One region of the Capillibacterium thermochitinicola genome, then DNA from elsewhere that is predicted to be linked to it. Evidence: a T-box and tRNA genes for the amino acid it is inferred to sense, from the RefSeq annotation. Region 1 holds a T-box; the other holds one or more tRNA genes.
The links. A T-box is a leader RNA that pairs with one kind of tRNA and senses whether it is charged. The one in region 1 lies ahead of G5B42_RS06810 (valine--tRNA ligase), so its partner is inferred to be a tRNA-Val.

Region 1 (10,754 bases):
GGTCACGATGCCCTGATGACTTTACGCCTCTGGCCGGCGGTCCGCCAGGGGGAAGAGAAGAATATTTTCCCCTTCCAGGAGGAAGCCGATATCATGTTTAACTCCGCCCTCATCTACGAACTGGCTATTTTGAAAAAGTATGTGGAGCCCCTCCTACAGGCGATCCCGCCGGAGGTGTCGGAGTATGCCGAAGCAAAGCGGCTCTTGAAATTCACCGCCTATTTCCTGCCGCTGGATGAGACGGAGGTCCCGTCCAATTCAATCCTGCGCGAGTTTATCGGTGGCAGTTGCTTTGTCTAAGCGGGGATGCCTTTTAATGCCTTGTTTCTTGACTTCTTCCTTCCGGTAGTGCTAGAATAAAAAGAATAAACACGGGGAAAACCGCTTTTTAGATGGCTACGGACTTGAAGCGTTTTTGAGGAGGAATAGGATGCTCGCCAGGGAATATTTCGAACGGGATTTGACCATCAACTCCTCAGGTCATTTGGAGATCGGCGGGTGTGATGTGGTTGAACTTGCCAAAGCGTTTGGGACACCGCTCTACGTTTTGGACGAAGCAAAGATCCGGGCGAATTGCCGGGCCTACCACGAGGCTTTGAAGGGCGTTTACCCGAATTATGAGTTGGTTTACGCTGGAAAAGCCTTCTTGACCCAGGCCATGTGCGGCTTGGTCTATCAGGAAGGTTTTGGCCTGGATGTGGTCTCCGGCGGGGAACTTTATACCGCCTTGCGGGCAGGTTTCCCGGCGGAGAATATTAATTTTCACGGGAATAACAAGTCCCGGGCGGAGCTGGTGATGGCCCTGAAAAACGGGGTTGGCCGGATTATGGTCGACAACCTGATGGAACTGGAGACCTTAATCCAGCTGGCGATGGAGACGAAGACCCAACCGCGGGTCGTCTTCCGTTTAAAACCCGGAGTTACCGCCCATACCCATACCTATACCCAGACGGGACAGGAAGATTCCAAGTTCGGGATGGGGCTCAACGACGGCGTTGCTTTGAAGGCGGTCAAGATCGCGCTTGCTTCTCCCCAGATTAAGCTGTTGGGTTTTCATTGCCACATCGGATCGCAGATTTTTGAGGTTGAGCCGTTTAAGGCCGCAATTGATGTGTTGACGGCTTTTATGGCGGAGGCCCGGACTCAAACCGGTTTTGTTGCCGAAGTCCTGGATCTGGGCGGCGGGATTGGGATCGCCCATAATAAGCAGGAAAAACCCCGTGCCCTGCTGGAGATCGTGAGCAAAATCGGCCGCTATGCCCGGGAACGTTTAACCGCATTACAATATCCTCTTCCGCTCCTGGTTTTGGAGCCGGGCCGTTCGATTGTAGGGTCTGCCGGAACAACCATTTACACGGTGGGAAATATTAAACGGATTCCCGGGGTCCGTACTTACCTGGCGGTGGACGGCGGAATGACCGATAACCCGCGGGTCGCCCTATACCAGGCGGTCTATGAAGGAGCCCTTGCCAATAAGATGAACGAGCCCCTGACCGAAGTCGTCACCGTGACGGGGAAATGTTGTGAATCGGGCGACATGTTGATCTGGGATCTGCCGCTGGCTACCCCTGAACCCGGTGACCTGCTGGCGGTCTTCGATACGGGTGCTTACAATTATTCGATGGCGAGCAATTACAACCGCCTGCCGCGGCCGGCGGTAGTCCTGGTTGCGGAGGGGGAAGCCGAACTGATCGTCCGGCGGGAGACCTATGAGCAGTTGATCCAGAATGATCTGATCCCCGAACGGTTAAAGGTGAAGTCGGAAGTAGAACCTATTGCAAAATAAATTGCCTTTTGCCCACAGACGGAAAGATGGCTTTCCGTCTGTTTTTGCGGTTATAGACCGCTAAAAGAGCTTTTGAAGACTTGGTGTCAGTGGGTAAATTGTGTTATAATACTTTATGGTTGTTTTTGCTAGTTGGAGGATAACCAATGCCCGAACTTTACCGCTTGATTTTGACCGTCCCCATTATCCTGTTCTCCTTGGTGATTCATGAATTTGCCCACGGCATGGTTTCTTATAAATTAGGTGATCCAACGCCGAAGCTCATGGGCCGTTTAACCCTGAGTCCTCTTGCTCACCTGGATCCCCTGGGGACGATCATGATTATTATCACAAACCTGCGCGGTTTTGGCTTCGGTTGGGCAAAACCGGTGCCGGTTGATTCCCGTTATTATCGGAACCCGGCCAAAGGGTTCGTCTTGGTGGCGTTGGCCGGACCCGCGGCCAATCTCGTCCTGGCTTGCCTTTTCGGTTTACCGCTGCGCCTCCTTAATCTGGGTTTTTGGCCGCTTGCGTTCGATTCGGCGCTTGGTTTTTTGTTGTTCCAGTTTTTTTATGCGGGAATGTTATTAAATTTAAGTCTGGCTTTTTTTAATTTGCTGCCCATCCCGCCGCTGGATGGGTCCAGACTGGTCCGTTACTTCCTGCGGGGACAAGCTTTTCACTTTTACACACAGCTTGAACGGCATGGTTTTATCATCCTGTTTGCTCTTTTATTCATCTTTAACCGGCCGTTTAACCGTTTTTTCTCAATCCTGATGAACTTTGGGTCCTTCCTGATCACGGGGTTTTGGATTTAACCTCCAATCTGTTGTAAGGAATGCACGAAGGAAGGAGGGATGTTTTTGGCTGCTTGGCGCAGAGCGATTGATCTTTTTCGGCGTAAACTGAACAAGACCGACCGTCAATTTGTCGAAAGTTATCTGGATGAAGCGGGCCTTTTTCTCTTTAACCAAATGAGTTATGCTGACCAAAAACATGCCGTTACCGTGGCGAGATACTTATTATCGGAAAAGGTTGATACCAGTAAGGCCAATCTGTCCCTGCTAATCCAGGGGGCCTTACTTCACGATGTCGGAAAAGTAAAAGGCGAAATCTCCTGGTGGAACCGGATTCAGGTCGGACTGATTCGCCGGTTTCTACCGAGTTTACGTGTGAAATGGGCGAAAAGAGGGGAAGCCGGTTTAAGTCATGCCCTCTATGTCGATCTGCACCATCCGGACCGGGGGGCTTATATGGCCCAAAGTTTGGGGATTGATCCGTCCGTTGTTTCGCTGATTAAACACCACCATGATGAAACAGGGGAACCGGCCAGCATCGAACTGGCCCTGCTCCGGAGTGCCGATGCGAAAAATTAAAAGACGAACGGACCAGCAGGCAAGTTACCAGGTTAAACTGGCGGTTTTTACCGGGCCCCTGGATCTTTTACTCCACTTAATCGAACGGGCGGAGATTGATATTTATAACATACCGATTGTGGAGATTACCGACCAGTTTTTGGCTTACCTGCAAACCATGGAGTTTTTTGACTTGCACGTCGCCGCTGACTTTCTGTTGATGGCGGCTACTTTAATGCAGATCAAGGCCAGGATGCTGTTGCCCCGGCCGTTGGTGGAGACGGAAGAGGAAACCCTGGAAGAAGAAGATCCCCGTCTCGAACTGGTTGAAAGATTGATGGAGTATAAAAAGGTGAAGGAAGTGGCCGCTCGGCTCCAGGAACGGGAAGCGGAAGCCAGCCGGTTCCTCCCGCGGACGGGCGGGTATTTCCCCGACCTGGAAGTGGCCGCCGCTGCCGAAACGGTCGGGCAGGTGACCCTGTGGGATTTGGTGCAGGCCTTCAGTGCTTTGCTCGAAAGTTTACTGCCCCGCCTCGAGTTGGAAGGAATGCCGGAGGAAGAGTATTCGATCCAGGAGATGATGGATAAGATTATGAACGGATTGGCCCGGGGATCCCGGGTTTCTTTCCGCACCCTCTTTTCCGGTTTGGCTTCGCGCAAAGCGGTGGTGGCTTCCTTCCTGGCCTTACTTGAGCTGATCCGGATGCGAAAAGTCCTAGTCCAGCAGGAGATGACCTTTGGTGAGATCGTGATTGTCCGGTGGGAGGGGTGAACGTGAACTGGCGGAAGGCCAAAGCAGTGCTGGAGGCGGTGATCTTTGCTTCTTCGGAACCCGTCACCGTGAAGGAATTGAGTATGATCCTGGCGCTGAACTACGAGACGGTCGAGCAGCTTTTGGCGGAGTTAAACGAGGAATACCTCGACGAGCAGCGGGGGATTCAAATAAAGGAAGTGGCCGGTGGTTTCCAGTTTGTCACCAAGCCGGAGTACGCCGACTACCTGGAAAAATTGAAGAAGGTCCCCCGGCCGTCCCCCCTTTCACAGGCTGCCCTCGAGACGTTGGCGATTATTGCCTATAAGCAACCGATTACCCGCGCGGAGATTGAAACCATCCGCGGGGTGCGAGTGGACAGCTCGCTGACGACGCTTTTGGAGCGCGGGCTGATTGAGGAAGCGGGGCGGAAAGACGGTCCCGGCCGCCCGATTCTTTATGGAACCACCAAGAAATTTCTCAAGTATTTCGGTTTGAAAAGTCTGGATGAATTGCCCATTGTCGATGACTGGATTCTTAATCAGCAATTGCAGATTGATTTAACCGCCGATTGAGGAGTAATGAGGAGGGGAAAACGGATGAAATTTAACTTTAAGTTTGAGCGGGACGGCAATTATTATTTTGGCTTGTTACTGCTGGTTGCGGCGTCGGCTTCAATAATATATGCTTTTTTCTTTGATGGTTTTGAGCCGCAGAATTTTCTGGCTTATTTTCTGATCTACGCGTGGGGGTACACCCTGCTCCTGAAAAGCGACTGTGAATACCGCCTCAAGCGGCTGGAGGAAGCAGTGACTGCCCTTCAGAACCGTCTAGATAGACTTGACACTGATTTTAGCCAAGAAACGGAAGTACATATTGGGGAAAGCACGGAAGCAGAAAGCATAGCAGAAGAAGGCGAAACAGAAGAAGCAAGCGCGGAAGAAAATACACCTGACCGTCCAGCCGAACTAAATGAGGATGGGGAAGAAGGTGGGTGATAGTTGCGGTAAAAAATGAGGGATGATAATTAAAACCAACGTTCACGCCTTGGTGGACGGTGTCGATTAAAATTACAGGAGAAGAGGAGAGAGTGCAATGATTGTTACGATGAAGGCGATCTTGGAAACAAGTCTTAAAGCTTACAAAGAAGGTAAGCCTTTTGCCGTCGGTGCTTTTAACGTGAATAACATGGAGCAGATGCAGGGTATTATGATGGCGGCCCAGGAGACCAAAGCCCCCGTTATTGTGCAGGTCAGTAGAGGGGCCTTAAAGTATGCCCAGGATCTGTACCTTGTCAATATTATTAAAGCCGGAGCCGAACTCAACCCGGAGGTGCCGTTGGCCATCCATCTGGACCATGGGAACAGTTTTGAGACGGTGAAACGGGCAATCGATTTAGGTTTCACCTCGGTCATGATCGACGGTTCGTTAATGGAAGACGGGAAGACTCCTTCCACTTTTGAGTATAACGTGAAGGTTACCGCGGAAGTGGTCAAGTATGCCCACGACCGTGGCGTGACGGTCGAAGGTGAACTGGGGACCCTTGGCGGGATTGAAGACGGGGTCGGTTCCGGGAAGACGGTCTTGACCGATCCGGACCAGGCGGTTGAGTTTGTGGAAAAGACCGGTGTGGATGCCCTGGCGATCTCGATCGGAACCTCCCACGGGGCCTACAAATTTAAGGGCGAACCGAAATTAGCCTTCGATATTATTGAAGAGATCCGGAAAAAACTCCCCAACACCTATCTGGTCTCTCATGGTTCCTCCAGTGTACCACAGGAACTCATTGACATCATCAACCAGTACGGTGGAAAAATGGAGGCGGCGAAAGGTGTGCCCATCCCCGCGCTGCAGAAAGCGATCACTTGTGGGATAAACAAGATCAACGTCGATACCGACAGCCGTCTGGCCGCCACCGGCGCGATCCGGAAGTTCTTTGTGGAGCACCCCGCTGCCTTTGACCCGCGGGAGTATAACACCAAAGCCCGTGAAGCCATTGCCGCTGAAGTCAAGAAGAAGATTGAAGCCTTCGGGGCGGCGGGGCGCGCGGCCGATGTTCCCAACTGGGGTCTCGAAGAGATGAAAAAGCTCTATATGTCTTGACAAGCGTAAAAGAAAACAGGTATTATAGGGAAAAAGCATTTGATCGAAACGATGAGCGGAAGGAGTAACCATGGAACGCCGACAGAGAAGGGGTTCGGAGGCTGGAAGACCCCGCGGACACTTCCATGGTGAAGGTCGTCCGTGAGTTCTGCGGTCGAAAAGGCGTTTGCCTTAATAGAGCGCAGCGGTGTGCCCGTTATCGCCTTTGAGTGCCCCTGCCATTTTGTCGGCAGGGGAAATAAGGTGGTACCACGAAAAGAAACCTTTCGTCCTTAAGGATGAAAGGTTTTTCTTTATAGGATAGGGCCTTGCCTGACGGCTAGCCCTTAACCAGGTTGAAGAGACAAAGGAGAGGAATTGCCATGAATCGTCTGTTACCAAAGGCCTATGACCCGAAGACGGTCGAAGAGAAATGGTACCGTTTCTGGCTGGAGCACAACTGTTTCCATGCTGAGGTGGATCCGGACCGGAAACCTTACGCCATTGTCATTCCGCCGCCGAACGTCACGGGGCGGCTCCATTTGGGCCACGCGCTCAACAACACGCTCCAGGATATCCTCGTTCGTTACCACCGCATGAAAGGGGATAACACGATGTGGATCCCCGGGACCGACCATGCCGGCATCGCGACCCAGGTTCGCGTGGAAGAGGAGTTGGCGAAAGAAGGGCTTAACCGGCACCAACTCGGGCGGGAGAAGTTCCTGGAGCGGGTTTGGCAGTGGAAGGAAGAATACGGCGGGACGATTATCCGCCAGTTAAAGAAGCTGGGCTCCTCCTGTGATTGGCAGCGGGAGCGTTTCACCATGGATGAAAAGTGTTCCCAAGCGGTGCGGGAGGTCTTTATCCGCCTTTACGAAAAGGGCCTGATCTACCGGGGGAGTTATTTGATCAACTGGTGTCCGCAGTGTGCGACCACCCTCTCCGACATCGAAGTGGAACACGAGGAGCTAACCGGACGCCTGTGGCATCTGCGCTACCCGCTGTCCAGCGGCGACGGGTACATTCAGGTGGCCACCACCCGCCCGGAGACCATGCTGGGGGATACGGCGGTGGCCGTCCACCCGGAAGATGAACGCTACCGGCATTTGGTCGGGAAAACGGTGATCCTGCCCATCGTGAACCGGGAGATTCCGATTATCGCCGACGAGATGGTTGATCCCGAGTTTGGCACCGGCGCGGTGAAAGTCACCCCTGCCCACGATATCAACGACTTTGAAGTCGGTTTACGCCATAATTTGGAACAGATTACCGTGATCGGTTTTGACGCCAAGATGACCAAGGCCGCCGGGAAGTATGCCGGGATGGACCGGGATGAATGCCGGAAACAAATCCTCGCGGAACTGGAGGCCGGGGGTTACCTGGCCGGGGAAGAGACTATCACCCATGCGGTCGGGACCTGTTACCGCTGTGACACGGTGATCGAACCGCTCATCTCCAAACAGTGGTTTGTCAAGATGAAACCGCTGGCCGCCCCGGCGATTAAAGCGGTCCAAGACGGGAAGATCCGTTTTGTCCCCGAGCGCTTCACCAAGATCTATTTGAACTGGATGGAGAATATCCGTGACTGGTGTATCTCCCGGCAGCTCTGGTGGGGACACCGGATTCCCATCTGGTATTGCCAGGACTGCGGGGCTGAGTTCGCGGCCCGGGAGGAACCGCAGACCTGTCCGAAATGCGGCCATTCCCACCTGGAACAGGATCCGGATGTCCTTGACACTTGGTTTTCTTCGGCTTTGTGGCCCTTCTCGACCATGGGCTGGCCGGAAGAGACGGCGGAGCTCAAGCATTTTTATCCCACGGCTGTGCTGGTGACGGCCCGGGACATTATCTTCTTCTGGGTCGCCCGCATGATCTTCATGGGCCTGGAGTTTATGGGGGAGAAACCCTTCCATGAAGTGCTGATCCATGGTCTGGTCCTGGATAAGGACGGGAAAAAGATGAGTAAGTCCCGGCCCGAGACGAATGTTGATCCTTTGGACGTGATCGAGAAATACGGGGCCGATACTTTACGTTTCACCCTGGCGACCGGGACGACCCTCGGCCAAGACCAGCGGTTCCAGATGGAAAAGATCGACGGGATCCGCAATTTTTCCAATAAGATCTGGAACGCGGCTCGCTTTGTCCTGATGAACCTGGAGGATTACCCGGCGGAGGAGGAAGAACTGAATCTCTCCGCCCTTTCCCTGGCCGACCGGTACATCTTGTCCCGTCTGCAGCGGGTGATCGCGGCCGCCGAAACCATGTTGAACCGGTATGACTTGGGTGGTTTTGCCAACGTGCTCTATGATTTCATCTGGAGCGAATTCTGCGATTGGTATATTGAGATGGCCAAACCCGCGCTCCGCCTGGAAGGGGAGGTCAGGCGTACCACTCAGACGGTCTTGGTAACCGTATTGCGGCAGACCATGGCTTTACTCCACCCCTATATGCCCTTTATTACGGAGGAGATCTGGCAGGCCCTGCCCCACCAGGGCGAAACCCTCATGTTGGCCCCGTGGCCGGCAGTGGACGAAAGGCTCCTGGACGAACAGGCGGAAGCGGAGATGAGCTTGATCATGAATCTGACCCGGGCGATCCGGAATATCCGCGCCGAAGTCGGGGTCGAACCGGGCCGGAAGGTGGAGGCCATCTTCTTAACGGACGCTGCCAAACAGGCCGTCCTAAACGCAAACCGTTTGTATCTGGAGACACTGGCGGGCTTAAGCAAGATGGAGGTGCACGACAGTGCCAGCGCAAAGCCGGCCAAGGCGATGACCGCCGTGGTGGAAGGGGTGGAGGTCTTTTTACCACTGGCCGGGATGGTTGACTTCGAGTTGGAGCTGAAACGGTTGCAGAAAGAGTTGTCAACTTTGGAAGAGGAGAGAAAACGGCTCACGGCGAAACTGGCGAATGAACAGTTTGTCAGCAAAGCGCCCCCGGCGGTGGTGGAGAAGGAGCGGAAGAAACTGGCTGCTCTTGAAATCGACTACGAAAAAATCCAAAACCGCCTGGCGGAACTCTCCAGGGAGGACTAACCTGCTATGCAAAACTGTCCGCCGGGGCGAAGCCATAATGGCTTGGCCGCCGGCGGATTTTGGCGGATTTTCGACCGGGAGAACCAAAGGGAACTTTAACCATTTTAAAGCGTTAAAGTTAGAGTCGGGAGAAGAATCAGGGGAAGAAAGACAGTCGTTGAGGAGGTTAGTCCATTGGAGTTTAACAAGTCAGAACTCAGGGAGTGGATCGAATCAATCGCCAGTTCGGTGTTGACCGCCCTCTTTATTATGGTCTTTATCTTTCAAACCTACAAAGTGGAAGGTAAGTCCATGGAGCCTAACCTGTACGAAGGGCAAAGGCTGATCGTGGACAAGATAACCTATCGTTTTCGCCCGCCGAAGCCCGGCGAAGTGGTGGTGATTAAACCGAAGGATCCGACCAAGAAATTTGTCAAACGGGTGATCGCCACCGAAGGGCAGAACCTCCAGATCAGCAACGGAACTTTACGGATTAACGGCCTGCCCGTCCATGAACCCTATATCATGGAAGAGATGTACGATGATTTCGAGTGGACGATCATTCCCCGGGGCACTGTTTTTGTCATGGGCGATAACCGCAACCGGAGTATGGACAGCCGGGACGAGCGCAATGTGGGCTTCGTCCCGTTGGAAAATGTGGTGGGGAGAGCGATTCTCGTCTATTGGCCGTTTAATCAGGCGAAAATTATTAAAACCCCCGAGCTCAAGGGGGATTGGGACGTGCCGGATATTGAGTTTAATGATTGAAAAGTGAAAAGGAGCCGGAGGAAGAAACTCCGGCTTTCTTTTTCTCTTCTTGAGAGGGATTTTCTCCACGGGAAAGGAGGTTTGCCGTGGAGAAGGGATGGATTTCGGGGATCAGGCCTGTTCTTTAAAGAAGGCCTCCAATCGTTTGACCGGTTCGCGGCGGGGTTTGCCGTCCTTCGTGATACAGATCTGTTTTGTTTCCCCGGTGACCAGCAGCAGGCCATCGGGTTCGCGGGTGATTTTATAGGCAAACTCTAAATAGGGCGGGTGGATCGCTTTGATCCAGGTCTCCACCGTGACCAAATCATCATATCTGGCCGGGGCGTGGTAATGGCAGGTGGCGGAGAGCAGGGGGAAGAAATACCCTTCTTCTTCACACTGCCGGTAGGAAAAGCCGTATTGCCGAAGAAATTCGGTGCGTCCCAGCTCCATCCAGGGCAAATAACGCGAATGGTGCACCACCCCCATGGCGTCCGTTTCGGCGTACCGGACCCGAAAACTGACCCGGTTGCGAGCCCCGGAGAACATGGACGGGGTAGGTGTTCGCTCTTTCTTCATCTTGTTTCCTCCTTACATCACCAATGGCGAGTGTGGTGGGTATCAATCGTTATAATTATAGTACAGAATTGTGGTGAATGGGGAAGATGCAACAAAAATGAAAGAAAGGGGCTTAATTTTGTAATGTGGTCCGCTTGGGCCAGCGGGTCGTTCTGGTAATGGAAAGCGGCGGGCAGCATGAGGTCAAGGTAGTAATTGTGGGAGAGAATTCTTTTGTAGCCCATTTTGGCGGCTTGCCACAGGCTTTCCTTGTTCCGCCAGGCCTGGATGACAATGGTGGAGGCGGGCAGGTCAGGGGCGAGGATCTCGTCCCAACCCACCATCTTCTTTTTGAGCTTGGTTAAAATCGCGTGTAACCGGCGGTTAAAATATGCTTGCAAGGAATGGGTGTCCGGAAGGCCGCGGGCGTGCATAAACGCCTGGATCTCAGGGTTGGCCGCCCATTGTTTTCCGTTGTTCTC
Region 2 (10,754 bases), on a different contig from region 1:
ACTTTTCCGTCCGCAAAGGCTGCATTCGAAGAGGGGAAAATAAAAAAGGCCTTGCTTGGCCGGTCCCAAATAACGAACCTCACCGCCGCAGGCAATACAGGTGCTTCCGTCTAAATCTTCGTATTCGACTCTTCTAAACTGTAACCCCTCAGGGGTTAAATAGAGCCGCGGGACGTCAGCCGGCAATGCCCGCTCCTGGAGAAAATAAAAGGTGGGGGCTAGTTTTAAAACATCCCGGGCCAGTGTTGAGTCGAGTAAAGGGGTTTGGATAAAATCCCATGGCATGGAGGAAAGCAGCAGTAAAACCAGGACCCAGACGATCAGAACTTTAAGGGCACCGAAAAGGGCCCCCAAAATCCCGTCGAGCGTCGAGATGGCCGAGTTGTCGGTAATTTTTTTCCATTTTTTACCGCTAAGACCCACCACCGCACTGATCCCGATCACAATTAAAATAAAACCAAGGATACCGGCGAGGTTGTCCGAGATGCGGAGCCATTCCGCTAAAACAAGACCAAGCTTTTTATAAAAATAAAAAGCGGCGACCACGGCAGCCACGGAACCAAGGAGCCCTAAAAATTGTTGCACAAAACCGTGACGAAACCCCCGGTAGGTAAAGATAAGGAGCGAAATAATGATTGCCCAGTCCAAAAAGGCGAGATCAAGGTTCATGCTAAATTCCTCCGGTTGGTGTAAACCGATTTGTCCGCTTTTAGTAATTTTTCCATTTTTATAGGGTCTATACGACCTTGCAACCTCTATTTGGCGGCTTGAATCAATTTTTCCATTTTTTCATGGGTGATCCGAAGCTTCTCCAGTTGGTCCGTGAGCTGTAAGGCAACCAGAATCGCCAATTGGGTTTTCGACAGTTTGGCGTCACCGTGGGCTTTCTGTACTTCCTCAATTTTGGTTTCAATGGTTTTAACCAAGTGGTTAATATACTCGGGTGACTCGGGTCCGACCACGTTATATTCATCACCCATGATTTTTATGGTTACACGGTTGAGGGGCTTCTGTTGGACCCCGCGTGTTAACATCACAACACCACCCAAGCATCGTGTTTCTAAGTATAATTTGACAATAAAAAAGAAAACTCCTTCTTTTCCAAAGGAGACTGGTGACAAAGGAAAAACGGTGTGCTGTATACAGTAAGAAAGACGCCTCCTTTCCTGGAAGGTTGCCTCATAACCCAAGAGACAAGAAAAACTTTTTGCGCCGGGCCTTACCTACTTTAAACAGGCAACCGACCAATTCATCGCCCTTGTACAGAAAGGAAAACTTCCCATGAAGCTGCTTAATGCGCTTTTTAATCTGCTGCAGTGTTTGGTCATCCTCCAACGGGCCGCCCTCCGCCCTCGGCTCCAGATTTTCCGGCTTGACCTCCAATTCTCTCAAAATCATGAAGGAATAATACTGCCTGTCCTCGTCAACTTCGATGTTGAGATAATGCTGGTCGCGGTTACTCCTTTCTTCGTAGGCCACAACACACTGGAGTAGGTCCTTGAAGAGATCGTAAACTTTAACCGGATCCTTCAGCTCGCTTAAGGTTGTCTTTGTGTTGTTGGTAATGATTATCCCCTTTTCTCTGGCTTTAATCTGCTCCGCCACCAACAATGAGGTGAAAATCAGGTTTTCTTCACTAAAAGTCTCCACCAAGGACATCTCCGCGTGAATATCGTCGATATAGTCGACGATCTCCCTGGTTTTTCCCCTCTCCGCCAGGGCTCTAATCACCTGAAAAAAGTTGCGGTATTCGCGTTGTTTGGAAAGGATCGTTTTCAGCAAATAGGTGCTGTGGTCTTCTTCGCTTTTTTTCTGCTGTTTTTTGATTTCCAATCTGATCCGAAAAATGATAAAAAGTGTAAAACCCACCAGTATTGCTTCGGTTATCAGTAATTCTCTTAGAATATTATAAGAAGACTGAGAAAGTAAATACAAAATTATCATGCACAAAACATACACGACAAGTAATAGGTAAATATATAAATTTATGGTTAGATCCAAACAATACGTTTTTAATCTCCTTAATTTCGATGAGATACTTGTCCGGGAAAAGAGCATAATAAAAAAAGGCAGCATAACCTCGATCAAGCTCCCAATGATAATTCCGGTTGGCTCCAACATAAGTTTCCTAAATTTATCACTGATCAGTAAAGGTTGCCCGAACAATAAAAAACTAAAGACAACTGTTAACAGAGATAATATTGCTGCATAGAGGGCTTTTATTATTTTAGTGCCAGTTATTCTCTTTAATATAAAGAACGATAAAAGTAATGTGGTAAAAAAAAACATGAAATCAGGAATGATTAACCTGCCAAACAAGCTATAGATCGTACCCGCAATAGCCCAAGGAAAAACAAGATTTATATTTTTTTTGTGAAATTTAAGGATAAATAACCCGAATTTAAGATTTATTGTCCAGTTTACTAAAAAAACGCAGACTGTCAAAAATAATGTTAAATATTGTTTCTCCAGAATAATTTGGTAATACATCTCCTTTGACAATTATTACACCTGCCTTTTGTCCGCATGCATATTGATAATTAATAACGGGAGCACGTATATATGTCTATGCACATAAATATACGTCCTCCCGTGGTACTTGTAATATTTCTACTACGTCGTTAAAAATACCTTGTTTGGACAATTAGCAAAACATTTTGCGGCTTTTTGCAACGTAGAATATCACTTTAGGTCACTTTTGAGGAATCTCTGGTTGATAGAAAAGTAAAAGACACGCCATGCTCATCGTGCATGTAGCCAGCACCGCCAAAACCGACAGGACGACCGACAAGATCCATTTTCTCATTCTCCTATCCTCCTTTCCCTATAAATTCGGTAAAACTATGAAACTTATTTACACCATGGTCAAAGAGACGGTCAAGCCCATCAATTACCTTTGCCATCGGAACGGTCAGGTTTAGAACTTGAAAAGCCGTTCCATAGAAAAGCTCATTGGTGACAGCCCCCTCCGGCCAGCACCAACAAATAAACGCAACCAGCAGGATCAGGACCCGCGAATTACGGGCCAATCCCCTCTTTTGCGGGGCGGTCAGGGGTTTTCCCTTTGCCTCCCGGGGTGCTTTTTTCCAGACAATATAAACCAGCAAGCCAAAGATCCCCCATTGTACCGCTTTTGGCATCTGGAGATAAGGGAAGGAAAGGGCTAGATAACTAAGGATGATGGTCATGACCGCCCCGACCAGCGCGCAGCGGAGTGGCGTTTTCAAGTGTAATCCGCCCATCACCGCCTTCAAGGCCGACATGACCAATGTCAGGAGAAGTGCTGTTTTTAAAACGCCAAAGATCAGTCCAAACAGTAAAATGCAAAGGAGCGAAAGGAAGGTCGAAAGGAGACTTTCCAGCATGTAACGGGCCAACGCAATTTTGTATTGGTCGGTTTCCCCGGTCTTCCGGGCAAGCGCTTGTGCCCATGAAGTCGCCAGATTCTTCAGGACCAAACCAACGCCCCCCTCCTTGTTCTCATTCCCAATATCGGACATTGTCCATCAATTATTTATCCCGAGAACAACCGGAAAATTACTTAATTTCCATGTTTTTACCTAAAATGACAGAACAAAAACACCCCCTGTTTTACCCAGGGGGTGTAACCAAAATACCTCCATTCTTAACTTCGTAGCTGGGCCCCAAAACGTTCAGCCGCCGCCGCGATGATCGCTTCCATAATCGTATTGACCTCGTCATCCTGTAAAGTGCGGTCGGGCGTCCGGAAAGTCAAGGAAAAGGCCATACTCCGGCAGCCGGCCGGGATTTTATCGCCTTGGTAGACATCAAAGAGGTTCACCGCTTCCAACTTGTCCCCGCCGATCTCCCGGAAGAGGTCGGTAACTGCTTGCGCGCTGAACTTTTCCGGCAGGACCAAAGCGAGATCCCGCAAGACCGGCGGGAACTTCGGAAGGGGTGCCACGCGGATGATCTCTTTATCCACCGCGGACCAGAGCAAATCCAAATTGAGCTCAAAGAGGATAACCGGAGTCGTCAGGTCGAACTCCTTTTTCACCGCGGGATGAATCTCGCCGACAAAGCCAACTGGGTGGCCGGCGACTTCAACCACTGCCGTGCGGCCCGGATGCATTGCCGGGTGTTCGCCCCGGCGAAAGCGGACGCCTTCAACCCGTAAATGGTCAAAAAGCGTTTCGAGCAAACCTTTCCCGTCGTAAAAATCGACTTCCCGGTCGTTTTGGTTCCACCCCGGTTCGTTAATCCGTCCACTGAGCCCACCGGCCAAATGCAAGGGTTCGTCGGGTAATTCTTCCGCCTTCTCCTTGGGGTGATAGACGTGGGCGATCTCAAAGACCTGGAGATCGTGGTGGTTACGGTTGGCGTTGTAGCTTAAACTCTCCAAGACTCCCGGGAGTAAAGTGGTGCGCAGCATGGAACCTTCTTCACTCAAGGGGATCATCATCTTAACTGTTTGGCGCAATTGATGCCCTTCCGGGATGTTCAAGCGGTCGAACATTTTCTCCCCGAGAAAACTATAGGTAATGATCTCGGTTAACCCGAGCCCTAAAAGAAGGTTCCTGACTTTGGCGGAAAACTCTTGTTCCGGCGTGAGCCGCCCAACGATCTGGGCCGCGGGATAGGTCGCCGGAATATTGTTGTAACCGTAGATCCGGGCAACTTCTTCCGCCAGATCCGCTTCGTTCTCAATATCCAACCGGTAAGAGGGCGGTACCAGATAGGTTTTCCCGGCAGCCTTGTCTTCCTCCGTTTGGAAATTCAACCGCTGGAAGATGGCCATGATCTCCTCTTTTTCCAGCCGGGTTCCGAGTAAGGCATTGATCCGCTCCGGACGGAACCAAATTTTCCGTGCCGCCGGGGGGCGGAAATTCAAGTCAATAGTTCCCTTCGCCACCTGGGCAATCTTTAGTTGTTGGACTAGGAAGGCAACGCGGTCCAAAGCCAGAGTTACGCTCTCCGGATCCAGGCCCTTTCCGAAACGGATGGCGGCTTCGGAACGGATCGCAAGCTCCTGGGCGGTTCGACGGATACTGACCGGCAAGAAATAGGCGGACTCCAAAAAGATGCTGTTGGTCGCCACGGTTACCTCGCTGTCAAACGCCCCCATTACACCGGCGATACACTGCGGCCGCTCAGCATCGGCAATCACCAGTTGGCCGGCTCTTAGTTTTCTTTCTTCGCCGTCCAGGGTTTGAATCAGCTCATTCTCTCGTGCCGCGCGGACCACAATCTTCCGGTCCTTCATCCGGTTAAGGTCAAAGGCATGGAGCGGTTGGTTAAACTCCAACATTACATAGTTGGTCAGATCCACCAGGTTGTTGATGGGACGCATCCCGGCCGCCAGAAGACGAGTCTTTAACCATAAGGGCGATTCCCCGACTTTGACATTGAGGAAGACCCGTCCTGCATAGCGGGGAGCCAGTTCGGGATTCAACACTTCAACGGTGACCAAATCATGGATGGATTGTTCCAGTTCATCTTGGACGGAAAATTGGGGCATTTTTACCTGTGACCCCGTCAGGGCCGCCACTTCCCGCGCGAAATTCAGCATGCCGTAACAATCAGCCCGGTTTGGGGTTAACTCCAAGACCAAAACATGGTCGTCCAATCCTAAAACAGCCGGTAAATCAGTATTTAAGTCGGTGTCGCGGGGTAAGACCATGATTTCTTCAGACTTTCGCGCCAGACCCAGCTCTTCTTCGGAGCAGAGCATCCCTTGGGAGACAACACCCTGAAATTCGACCGGCTGAATTGCTTTCCCGTCGGGGAGGATTGAGCCGGGCAGGGCAACCGGCACCTTATCCCCCACTTTCAGGTTGGTGGCGGCGGTGACGACGGTCACTTCGCCACCGGGCAAACGGATTCCGCAGACCAAGAGCTGCCCGGCGCGGGGGTGGGGCTGGAGGCTGGTAACCTGACCAATTTTGAGGCTGCGGTAGGCAGCGCCCAGATTGATTACCTCATCGACTTCTAGCCCGGCCATGGTTAAAAGCTCGGCCAATTCCTCTGGGCTTTGCTCCACCGGAACATATTCTTGTAACCATCTATATGAAACACGCAATCCTTATTCCCCCCTTAGCAAAATTGACTGAGAAAACGAAAGTCATTCTCATAAAAATGGCGGATGTCCGTAATCCCGTACCGTAGCATGGCGATGCGTTCAACTCCCATGCCAAAGGCAAAACCCGAATAGACTTCCGGATCATATTTGGCCATCGCCAGCACTTTGGGGTGAACCGAACCGGAGCCTAAAATCTCAATCCAGCCGGTATTCTTACAAATGCGACACCCCTTACCCTGGCAGACACAGGAGACATCCACTTCCGCACTGGGTTCGGTGAAGGGAAAGAAGCTTGGTCGTAACCGGACCTGCCGGTCTTCACCAAAGAATTTTTTGACAAAAACGGTTAAGACCCCTTTCAGATCGCCAAAGGTTATTCCCTTATCCACCAGCAGCCCTTCAATCTGGTGAAAAAGCGGTGAATGCGTCGCATCCAGAGCGTCGCGGCGGTAAACCCGGCCGGGGACAATAATCCGCACGGGCTCGGGATAGAGCTTCTCCATCGCCCGAATTTGCACAGGAGAAGTGTGGGTGCGTAAAAGGATATTATCGGTGATGTAAAGCGAATCATGCATCTCCCGTGCCGGGTGCTCCGGCGGTATGTTCAGGGCTTCAAAATTATAATAATCAAATTCCACTTCTGGACCTTCCGCCACCGAAAAACCCATCCCCAAAAAGGTCATGGTAATCTCTTCAATGATGATTTGCAGTGGATGGGGGTGGCCCCGGCGCGGCCGTCGACCCGGGAGTTCAACGTCGATCTTTTCCCGTTCAAATTTGGCTTCCGCTTCGCGCCGTTCCATCTCCGCTTGGCGGATTTTCAGCTCGGTCTCCAGCCTTTCACGGAGCTCATTAATGGCTTTGCCAACCAGCGGACGCTCTTCCGCCGAAAGGGTCCCGAGTGTCCGCGAATATTTGGTGACAACACCCTTTTTCCCAAAGTACTTCAGCCTAATCTCAGCCAGTTCCGGCGAAGAAGCGGCAGCCTGAATCTCCTGCAAGGCTTGTTCTTGAATGGTTTTCAATTCATCTTGCATAAAAAACCCTCCTTCCCAATTGAACCAATAAAAATAGTAAAATAAAAACCTCCCGCCCGCCATTGGGACGAAAGGTTAACTTCCGCGGTACCACCCATCTTAGTCATACCGACTCCACTTTACCGATCCTTGCCTGCCCGGCAAGGGTCGTTTCCGATAACGGTGGAAACCGGCATAGCCTACTCCAATTTCAACTAGCAACTCCAGAACGAACGATAACCGCCTTCCCGGGGAATGTTCTCAATTTACCATTCCTCCCTGTGCCGTTCCGTGCGGTTACTCTTTCCTTCCTCGTCTTTCCGTATAATTAAATTTAATTGAGGTTTATCAGTTCTTTATATAACAGATAGGCTGTGATCGACCCGGTAATCTCAAATAGTTTCCAGAAAAACTCTGCGGAAAGGATCATAAAACCCCTCCCCTTCCATTATTCTGGTCGAAACTGCCCGCCATTTACTCACATTATAGCATAAGCCCAGCGGGTTTACAAGTACTTAACGATAGTAAAAATTATGCGTGCGGCGGACATTTTGGCAACCGGGTCCTGTGTGCAAAAAAAGCAGGTCTTCCCTGCCTTTTTCTCAAATATGGTGGGGAGGAGCGGGCTCGAACCGCTGACCTCTACGATGTCAACGTAGCGCTCTAACCAACTGGGCTACCCCCCCAAAGCAAAATTAATAATAACACAAAACCACATTTAAGTCAATAGGTCTTTTTTTTCTTTTTTTTCGATAAAAAAATGAGAATAAAAACCCCGGTTAATGACCTGATTAACCGGGGGTTGCGCGTTATTTAACCGCTGCCACCGGGTATTTGCCCCGCTTGGTATAGTGGGTATGAAGTAAATGATGACTCTTTTCACCCAAGGGCTGACCCAGGAATTCTTCGTACAGGGTTTTGACGGCCGGATTTTCGTGGGATTTGCGCAACGGTAAACCACGATCGGCTTCGTAGATCGCTTCAATCCGTTTTTTCCGGACCGCATTGGTCGTGCCGATCGGTTGACCGCCACCGCCGATACAACCACCCGGACAGCACATGATCTCGATAAATTGGTAATCCGCTTTTCCGGCTTTAATCAACTCCATCAATTGTCGGGCATTTGCCAATCCGTTGGCCACCGCTACTTTAACCTTCGTTCCCTTTAAATCTACCTCCGCCTCTTTGATCCCTTCAATGCCGCGGACGGCGGTAAAGTCCACGGACGGTAATGGCTCTTTGGTGACCACTTCGTAGACGGTCCGGAGGGCGGCTTCCATTACTCCGCCGCTGGCCCCGAAGATCACACCGGCACCGGTCGTAATCCCGAAGGGATCGTCAAATTGTTCTTCGGGTAACTGGTTAAAATCAATCCCGGCCTGCCGGAGCATTTTCCCAAGTTCGCGGGTGGTTAAAACGGCATCCACATCGGGATAACCGGAAGCGGACATCTCCGGACGACCGCACTCAAATTTCTTGGCGGTACAAGGCATGATGGAGACCACATAAATATTCTTCGGGTCGATTCCGGCCTTCTCCGCGTAATAGGTCTTCGCAAGCGCACCAAACATCTGCTGCGGCGATTTGCAAGTGGAAAGGTGGTCTAAATACTCGGGGTAAAAGTGCTCGATGTATTTGATCCAACCCGGGCTACAGGAAGTAATCATCGGGAGCGTGCCACCATTGTTCAAGCGTTCAATCAGTTCATGGCCTTCCTCGATAATTGTTAAATCGGCGGTAAAATCAGTATCGAAGACGCGGTCAAAGCCCAACCGTCGCAAGGCAGCAACCAGTTTGCCGGTGGTAACCCGGGCCGGTTCCAAACCAAACTCTTCGCCAATGGAGACCCGGATCGCCGGCGCCGTTTGGACCACCACATGTTTTTCCGGATCCGCCAGTGCCGCCCAGACCCGTTCCGTATGATCCTGTTCGTAAATGGCACCCACGGGACAGACCAACGAACATTGGCCGCAGAGGACGCAAGCCACATCGTTCAAGTTCTCTCCGCCCGCCGGGAGGATTTGGGTCTCCATCCCCCGGTTGGCGGGGCCAATCGCCCCCACCCCTTGTACCTCATGACAGACTTCCACACATCTCCGGCAAAGAATACATTTATCCGGATCCCGGACGAGGGCGGGCGTTGACTCGTCTTTTGGATATTCCGGCCATTTTGGGGTCGGGAAGGACTGCGCTCTGACCCCCAATTGGTCGGCTAAAGCCTGTAATTCACAACGTTGGTTGCGGACACAATTCAAACAATCCTGGGGGTGGTTGGATAAGAGAAGCTCTAAATTCATTTTGCGCGCTTGGCGTACAGTGGGTGAATTGGTAATAATCACCATACCGTCGGTCACCGGTTGCGAACAAGCCGTTTGGAGTGTGCGCGCCCCCACAACTTCCACCACACAGATCCGGCACATGGCGTTAACCTTTAAATCTTCATGGTGACAAAGGGTTGGGATCTTAATGCCGGCTTTTTGGGCGGCTTCCAAAATTGTACTACCCTTTGGCACCTCTACTTTTTGACCATCGACGGTCACACTTACCATCACCAAGGTTTTTCACTTCCTTTCGGCATTTATCAACCGCATCCAGTTGTCTGGCTTTTGTGTGGCTTCTTTTCCCGCACAAATTTCTCTACATTATAATTTAAATATAATTAAGCAGTTAAGCAGTTCGGGATTAATCAGGATATCCTTATGTATTGGTGAAAGTCCTGCCGATCCTATTTACGGCCGATGACCCATTCATCGATAATGTTATTGTTCACCAAATGTTTCGCCACGATCTGCCGGGCTTTCTCGGCCGAAATTTTCCCATATACAATCCGGGGTTGATCCGGAATTTCCACTTCGACAATGGGTTCCTGTTCGCAAAGGCCTAAGCATCCAGTTGGCGTCACCGCAATCCCGGTGAGATTGCGTTTGTTAATTTCATCAAGAATTGCCTTCATGGTTTCACGTGCCCCGGCGGCAATTCCACAGGTGCCCATCCCAATGACTACTTTGGTTTGCGGTTTCTCTCCCCGTAATTCGGTTAGACGTCGTGCCTGGTCCCGGATTTTTTCCAGTTCCGCCAGCGAAGTCATGTTCTTTCCTCCTTCATGAACATTGATCCGATTTTCACAAATTTCCGGTTCATTCAAATTATATCCTGCGGTAATAAAAGATGTCAATCCTCGATCCAAATTGTTAAAATTGATCGATCGCCTTCACGATCTGATTAATAATGTTCAGAGCGGATTTAATCTGTGTTTTGGTCACATCTTTATGGGTGACAAAACGTATTTCCGTGGGCGAGGTCGGGTTGGCCAAAACCCCGTGTTGGGCAAGGAGAGCGGAAAAACGCTGGGCGGAAATGCCAAGTTTGGCCACGGAACAGATCAGAATGTTGGTGGGAAAAGCATCAGGGTCAATCGTTAACCCGGGAATATTGGCCAATCCCTCGGCAAGTAGCCGGGCGTTGACATGATCCTCCACTAACCGGTCAACCATCTGTTCCAGGGCGACAATCCCGGCCGCCGCCAGGATTCCGGACTGGCGCAATCCCCCTCCCAACAATTTACGGACTTTGCGCGCCTTGTCAATAAAGTCTTTTCTTCCGGCCACGAGCGAACCGACCGGCGCGCCCAATCCCTTCGAAAGACAAAACATCACCGAGTCAACAGGCGCGGTCAGTTCCCGGACATCGGTGCCCAG

Region 2: it has a tRNA-Val gene. The T-box ahead of G5B42_RS06810 (valine--tRNA ligase) is inferred to sense a tRNA for this amino acid. The anticodon was not compared.

What each region holds. Positions count from the first base shown of each region.
Region 1 is NZ_JAAKDE010000013.1:2,424-13,177, forward strand. Features, by position in the region: gene G5B42_RS06770 (nucleoside kinase) at 1-300, shown strand, start outside; gene lysA (diaminopimelate decarboxylase) at 431-1,786, shown strand; gene G5B42_RS06780 (site-2 protease family protein) at 1,933-2,583, shown strand; gene G5B42_RS06785 (HDIG domain-containing metalloprotein) at 2,629-3,141, shown strand; gene G5B42_RS06790 (segregation and condensation protein A) at 3,128-3,892, shown strand; gene scpB (SMC-Scp complex subunit ScpB) at 3,889-4,446, shown strand; gene G5B42_RS06800 (hypothetical protein) at 4,471-4,869, shown strand; gene G5B42_RS06805 (ketose-bisphosphate aldolase) at 4,979-5,974, shown strand; T-box leader at 6,017-6,251, shown strand; gene G5B42_RS06810 (valine--tRNA ligase) at 6,337-8,988, shown strand; gene lepB (signal peptidase I) at 9,163-9,735, shown strand; gene G5B42_RS06820 (acyl-CoA thioesterase) at 9,847-10,293, opposite strand; gene G5B42_RS06825 (family 20 glycosylhydrolase) at 10,311-10,754, opposite strand, start outside.
Region 2 is NZ_JAAKDE010000016.1:69,973-80,726, reverse strand. Features, by position in the region: gene G5B42_RS08720 (CvpA family protein) at 1-669, opposite strand, end outside; gene G5B42_RS08715 (cell division protein ZapA) at 756-1,034, opposite strand; gene G5B42_RS08710 (hypothetical protein) at 1,180-1,833, opposite strand; gene G5B42_RS12355 (cyclic lactone autoinducer peptide) at 2,693-2,806, opposite strand; gene G5B42_RS08700 (accessory gene regulator ArgB-like protein) at 2,811-3,500, opposite strand; gene pheT (phenylalanine--tRNA ligase subunit beta) at 3,626-6,040, opposite strand; gene pheS (phenylalanine--tRNA ligase subunit alpha) at 6,055-7,077, opposite strand; gene G5B42_RS08685 (YqzL family protein) at 7,391-7,486, opposite strand; tRNA gene G5B42_RS08680 (tRNA-Val) at 7,666-7,742, opposite strand; gene G5B42_RS08675 (NADH-dependent [FeFe] hydrogenase, group A6) at 7,866-9,611, opposite strand; gene G5B42_RS08670 ((2Fe-2S) ferredoxin domain-containing protein) at 9,782-10,144, opposite strand; gene ltaE (low-specificity L-threonine aldolase) at 10,248-10,754, opposite strand, start outside.